2 regions of the Limosilactobacillus vaginalis genome follow, and region 2 is predicted to be linked to the other one. Evidence: predicted binding sites of a transcription regulator. Region 2 holds the regulator's gene; the other holds the start of a gene.
What was found. Region 2 encodes HrcA, which represses chaperone genes, less so after heat shock. Its sites were predicted from a motif close to TTAGCACTCNNNNNNNNNGAGTGCTAA; they were not measured.
Positions count from the first base shown of each region.

Region 1 (3,421 bases), 510 kb from region 2:
TATTATTGATGAGGTGATTATAAATGATTTCAAACGAACAACGGGCCCATGACATTGCTATTGCCTTAGTTCAAGCAAATGGTAAAGACATGAAGCCAATCGAAGCTTATCACGAATATATCAACTACCTTCTACCAATTCTCAAAGAAATCGACAAGGATTTTAAGAACGGTATCAAGGAGCACATTTAAGAATCAGAAAAGCTGGAAGTTAATTTTCTCGGAGGCCAGGAAAAGTTTTTTTTCTGACCTCCTTTTTTAGTACAACCATTATTTTCTTTTTTGCGGTATGATTAACTTGTCAGAGAAAGGAGCTATGCGCTATGAATAATGTTTCGCATCGGCGGTTCGACTGGTTTAGTTTACTGATTGGAATTCTTTTTATTCTTGGAGGATTTCTTTCGTTCTCACGACCAGATAAAACCTTACATTTATTGTCTGTTATTATTGGGGTTGTCTTTCTTTTTGATGGAATCTTTGAACTAACAATTCGGCGTCGCTTTCTTCGTTCACTTGGTGAGGGTACTGGCTGGATTGTAGTTCTTGGTATATTGAACATCATCTTAGGGATCATCTTTATCTTCCACCCCGGCTTCGGCACATTATACATTGCAATTATTTTTGCTATCTGGTTTATTTTGGATTCCATTATGGAATTTTCCGTTGGTCGTCTCTTCAAGGGTGTCAGTGGTGGTTACTACTGGTTAACTATTATCTTTAGTATTTTAGGAATTGTTCTAGGAGTAATCCTTCTCTTTAGTCCTGTTGTTTCAGCCTTAACAGTTGTTTGGATTATTTCTGTGTTCCTAATTATCTTCGGTGTCCTGAAGATTGTTCAAGCTTTTAATTAAACGAAAAAGATCCTAGCATTCAGTTTTTGAACGCTAGGACCTTTTTCGTTAGTCATCAATTAATCAATTTCAATCCGCGTATCGTCATCACTTTCAGCCTGCTTCTTTGGTAAAACAAGTGAAAGAACACCATTTTCATAATGAGCAGTAATGTTCTTCCGTTCAACATCTGGCAAACGGTATTGCCGACTCATTTGACCATAACGCCGTTCGCTATGAAGAATGTGACCATTCTTATCTGACTCGTCATCAATAGTGTCACGGTGACCAGTAATGGTTAAAATATTATTTGTGTAACTAATATGAATGTCTTTCTTGTCAAAGCCTGGCATATCAATCTTTACTTGATACTGCTTATCATTTTCTTCAATGTCAGTCTTCATGTGATCTTCAACTGGCGTAAAGTCAGAGAAGAAATCATCATTCATTAAGTTCCGCATGTTCATCATGTTATCCAAAAAGTTATTCCGACGTGTTAAATCGTTAGCCATAATAAAGCTTCCTTTCCGTTAACTTGATCTTGATTACATTACCTATCTTAATCACTAGAAGAGAAAGCGCAACTATTTTTAGCACTTTAAGCCAAGGAGTGCTAAAAATAGTTTTACCTTTATTGACCAATCCCTATATGACAAGCTTTAAGGGATTACTATTTCCACACAAAAATATAAATTTTAATTTAAATATATGAAATAATAATCATATGTTGTTCGGATGTATTTATAAAAAAAGAATGGTAGGATCAAATCGTAGTTAATTTAAGGAGGAATTTGATGATCACAGTACAACTAGGTCAGACAACTGTACCAGCAATTGGCGTTGGTACGTGGAATATTGGTGAAGAACCAGCAAAACACGCCGAAGAGGTAAAAGCAATTCAAACAGCAATTGATGCGGGAGCAACTGTCATTGACACTGCCGAAATGTATGGTCAAGGACGTTCAGAAAAACTTACCAGTGAAGCGATTAAGCCATTTGACCGGTCAAAACTTTATCTCATCGACAAGGTACTACCCCAGAATGCCAGTCATCAACGATTGGAAAAAAGTCTTGATCGGAGTCTTAAGCTAATGCAAACTGATTATTTCGATCTTTACCTACTTCACTGGCGAGGCGGAATCCCCCTTGCAGAAACGGTAGATGAACTAGTTAAGATGCAAACTAAAGGAAAGATTCGTCACTGGGGCGTCTCTAATTTTGATGTTGCTGATTTAAAAGAATTATGGGCACTTCCTCATGGTCGAGAATGCGTTGCTAACGAAGATCTGTATAACCTTGATCGCCGGGGAATTGAATATGATCTTCTCCCTCTGATGCGGGATAATAACTTACCATTAATTGCTTATTCACCGCTTTCTCAAGGGGATCGATTAAGCGGCAATTTAGCAGCCAATCCCCTACTAAAAGAATTAGCTGCTAATCACCAAGCAACTGTCTACCAAATAATGTTAGCCTGGGTAATTCGTGATCAGCATACCTTAGCAATTCCCAAGGCTGCTAGTCCGAAACATGCTCGTGAAAATATTGAGGCCTTAAATATCACATTTAGTCATGATGAGTTAACTGCCTTAGCAAAAGCTTTTCCTAAGCCAACCCACAAAGAACCATTAAGCGTAATTTAAAATAATTTCACTAAAAATGGCTTTAGAAGTCCACGATTTTGGTCTTCTAAAGTCATTCTGTATTTATTCTTTTTCACTTAAAAATGAACTTCTAGTGCCATCCGGGCAAAGCGACTCATCTTATCTGGCCCCCATGCTGGCTCCCAGACGAGGTTAATTTTACATTCCGTGATCTCCGCTACCTGGAGAACGGCCTCCTTAATCATTTTATAAAGCAAATCACTGATCGGACAGCCCATTGTCGTTAAGGTCATCGTAATTTTACATTGTTGATCATTAACCTCAATGCCGTAAATAAGGCCCAAATTGACTAAATCAATCCCCAACTCCGGATCAATCACGGTTTGCAATTGCTTAAGGACCTCCTGCTCAACAGGGCTTAATTTCTCTTTATCTAACATAATAGCCCTCCTTAGCCAATCGAACCTTCCATTTCAAAACTGATCAGTCGATTTAGCTCAACTGCATACTCCATCGGTAATTTTTTCGTAAAGGGTTCTACAAAGCCCATGATAATCATTTCCGTCGCTTTTCGTTCGCTAATTCCCCGACTCATCAAGTAGTAAAGTTTCTCTTCGGAGATTTTCGAGACCTTGGCCTCATGTTCCATCGTGACATCCGAATTATTAATTTCATTAATTGGAATCGTATCGGAAGATGACTGGTCATCCATAATAATCGTGTCACATTCAACATGGGCCTTTGAACCGTTAGCTTTTTCGGTAAAGCGGATATTGCCCCGATAATCCGTTGAGCCACCCGTCCGTGCGATCGACTTGGAAACGATTGAACTAGAGGTGTTCGGGGCATTGTGGATCATCCGCGCTCCCGAGTCTTGATGAATGTGATCACTAGCCACTGCAATCGAAAGCATTGTCCCACAAGCTCCCTTGCCATTAAGGTAGACACTCGGGTACTTCATGGTAACTTTTGAACCGAGGTTTCCATC
Region 1 is NZ_CP104399.1:1,311,613-1,315,033, forward strand. It holds gene N4627_RS06600 (hypothetical protein) at 24-191, shown strand; gene N4627_RS06605 (HdeD family acid-resistance protein) at 323-850, shown strand; gene N4627_RS06610 (Hsp20/alpha crystallin family protein) at 910-1,341, opposite strand; gene N4627_RS06615 (aldo/keto reductase) at 1,624-2,472, shown strand; gene N4627_RS06620 (metal-sulfur cluster assembly factor) at 2,550-2,873, opposite strand; gene sufB (Fe-S cluster assembly protein SufB) at 2,885-3,421, opposite strand, start outside.
Region 1: the regulator HrcA is predicted to act here: its motif matches at 1,420-1,446, upstream of N4627_RS06610 (Hsp20/alpha crystallin family protein).

Region 2 (3,421 bases):
GTATCACCAATGTAATCTTCAGCGTACTTCTTCAAATATTGAAGAATCATTGCAGAAATTTCTTGTGGAGTATACTTCTTACCGTCAACCTCAACTGTGTATCCAGCTTCACCCATATGACTCTTAATTGATGAAATAGTATTAGGGTTAGTAATTGCTTGACGCTTTGCTACTTCACCAACTTGGGTTTCACCATTCTTAAATGAAACAACAGATGGAGTTGTCCGACTCCCTTCTGGATTTGTAATAATCTTTGGCTCGTTACCTTCCATAACGGCAACGGCGGAATTAGTAGTACCTAAATCAATACCAATAATCTTGTTACTTGCCATTGTTTATTCCCTCTCTTATTTTTATTGTGCAACTACAACCATTGCGGGACGCAGAACCCGATCCTTTAATTGATAACCAGCCTGTAGTACTTTTACCACTGTTTCAGCCTTCTGATCACCTTCCACCGGCACTGTTTGTACTGCCTGGTGAAGGGTCGGATCAAACGGCTTGCCGTCTGCTTCAATCTCAGTAATTCCGTGGTCCTTTAATGCACTAATTAAGTGGTCATGAACCATTTGGATCCCCTTCTTTAGCTGCTGACCATTTTCATCATGAACTTCAATCGTCAGTGCTCGTTTAAGGTTATCCAGAACAGGTAAAACAGATTTAGCTAAGTCTTGACCATCATACTTCAGTAATTGAGCACGCTCTTTCTTAAAGCGGGTAGTCATGTTCTGAATTTCTGCTTCAGCCCGCAAATACTTATCGTCTTTATCATCTAATTGCTGTTGCAAATCTTTAACTTGACTTTCTAATTTTGTCACTTTAGTTTGTAACTTTTTAGCATCAAACTGGTCGTTCTTTTCGGAAGCAGCACTTTTACTTTGATGCTTTGCTTCCTTACCTGTTTGCTTTGCAGCTTTGTCTTCTGCCAATCGACTCGCCTCCTATGAATCGTAGTAATGACGGTAAAAGTTTAAAAGTCGTTTTGCTAGCTCCTGACGGAATGCATTCACTAAACCAATCGTCCGTGAATAAGGCATCCTCGTTGGGCCTAGTACTGCAATAATGCCCTTACCATATTGGTCAACATCATAGGTTGCCGTGATCAAACTATAGTTATCTAAGGCCTTATCCTTAGAAATCTCAGAACCAATCTTAACGTTTACCCCATCATCAGAAACGTTTGAATCTAACAAATGCGATAATTGATCGTTATGGTCAAGCAAACTATACAGAGTTTGTAAGTCAACCGAATCATGCTTTTCCGAGAAATCTAAGAGGTTTAACCGGCCGCCAACAAAGAATTGCTCACGTGCTGCCCTTGACACGACACTATCAAAAAGATCCAAAAAGCCATCTGCACTTTGCATGTAGTGCATCACCCGAAGCGGAATATCATCATTCAGGCGTCTCATCACGTTAGCTAATGGCTGCCCTACCAGCTGGTCATTAATCATCCGAATAACTGCTTGAAGAGCATCTGTATTGTAATTTCGTGGTAACGTAAATGCCTGACTTTCGACATCACCGCTATCAGTAACTAAAATTGCGATCACCTTTCGATTACCTAACGGAACAACCCGAAAACCACTCAACCGAACATCAGCTTGTTCGGGCTTTAGTGTAAAGGCTGTATAGGAAGTAAGATCAGATAAAATATCAGCCGAGTGCGAAATGATCTCATCAATCTTTTGAAAACTTGTTCCTAGTGAATTTTGGATTACTACTAAATCGTTATCAGTAATAACCTCTGGATCAAGCAAATGGTCAACATAATAACGGTAACCCTTTTTAGAAGGTACCCGCCCTGAAGATGAGTGTTCCTTGGTAACAAAACCAGCTTCTTCAAGAACACCCATTTCATTTCGAACCGTAGCAGAGCTCACCTTAAAAGGTAATTTTTCTGCCAGGTGTTTTGAACCAACAGGTTGACCTGTTGCGGTATATTGACGTACAATCGCTTGCAGGATCTTGTTTTGACGCTGTGTTAGCATTTGTATCACTTCCCCTTTTAGCACTCTATAGGGTTAAGTGCTAAACACATGTATAATATAACAATCTGAATAGTAAAAGTCAAGAAACGTCAAATAAAATCTAGGAGTTTTTTAATGAAACATAAGAAGCAACGATATATTCAGCCAAGTGGTCCCGAAGATGCTATGCGGATTATTCAGAAGCTCTTCAATAGTTATCGGAATGCCCCGCTAACAAGGGAGTTGCTTGACTATCACAATAATTTGATTAATCGATTACAAACCGATATTCACGATGCCGTAGTTAAAGCCAATAACGATCGCCTTAGTAAAGAGCTTGATGAAATGACAGAAATCATGCGTCGCTGGATTTCAATTCGACTATCAAACCGGCCGTTCAACGCTAAAATGCGCCACTTTAAGTTAGTCACGGACGGCGGTATGAAGTTTAAACGACACATTCATAAAATTAGTCAATCAACTAATCATCGAGCAAGTCGTCATTGATAGTGGAAAAAGGGGGTTGTGACATAAGTTATATTACCTAGATAAAATACAAACGACGCAGTACACAAATGGGATTCAGTGCTCGGAAAATCCGAACGCTGAATCCCTATTTGTGATTGCGGGAGGTTCGAAAACGAACTAGCGAGCTAGTTCTGTCTCTCTCCCCCTTACTATTTCAATTGAAAAAATTAAGTTATCTCTAAACTAATGGCTGCTTTATACCAGGGGCAATTTTTTGTAAATTCTGTCGAGCTAATTGTTCATCCTGCTTCATCTGGTCAACCAGCTCATCAGCACCACTAAATTTCATTTCACCACGTTGATAATAAAGCCACTGAACCTTAACTTCCTCACCGTATACCAATTGGTCAAAGTCAAAAAGGTATATCTCAACAGTAAGCTTATTTTGATCACCGAAAGTAATGTTGTGACCAACACTTGCCATTCCGCCGTACCATTTCTGACCAATTTGCACTTGAACTGTGTATACGCCAATACCAGGAAGACGTTCACCTTCAGGAGTTTCAACGTTAATTGTAGGAAAGCCCAGTGTTCGCCCTCGTGCCAAGCCATGAACAACGATTCCCGTTGTCATATAATAATAACCTAGCATCTGGTTAGCCAACTCAACATCCCCCTGATCAATGGCTTTACGAATAACCCGTGAACCAATCTTTTGCTTACCATTACCAGTAAACTTAGGAACCGTGATTACGTTAAATCGACCGTTAGCATACTCCGGTAAACGTGCCATCGTTGCCACCGCAGCTTTGCCATAAGTATGATCAAATCCCGCCACCACTGTTTTCGCGTGAAAGCCTATTAAATATTGATCGACAAATTCTTGTGGTGAAAGACTCGCAAATGAAGAAGTAAAGCTAACCAGATATACCAAATCAACACCTAATTGTTTTAAAAGATCTAGCTTTCGTGATGTTGTTGAC
Region 2 is NZ_CP104399.1:804,844-808,264, reverse strand. It holds gene dnaK (molecular chaperone DnaK) at 1-332, opposite strand, end outside; gene grpE (nucleotide exchange factor GrpE) at 354-929, opposite strand; gene hrcA (heat-inducible transcriptional repressor HrcA) at 942-1,991, opposite strand; gene N4627_RS03945 (hypothetical protein) at 2,106-2,477, shown strand; gene ribF (riboflavin biosynthesis protein RibF) at 2,677-3,421, opposite strand, start outside.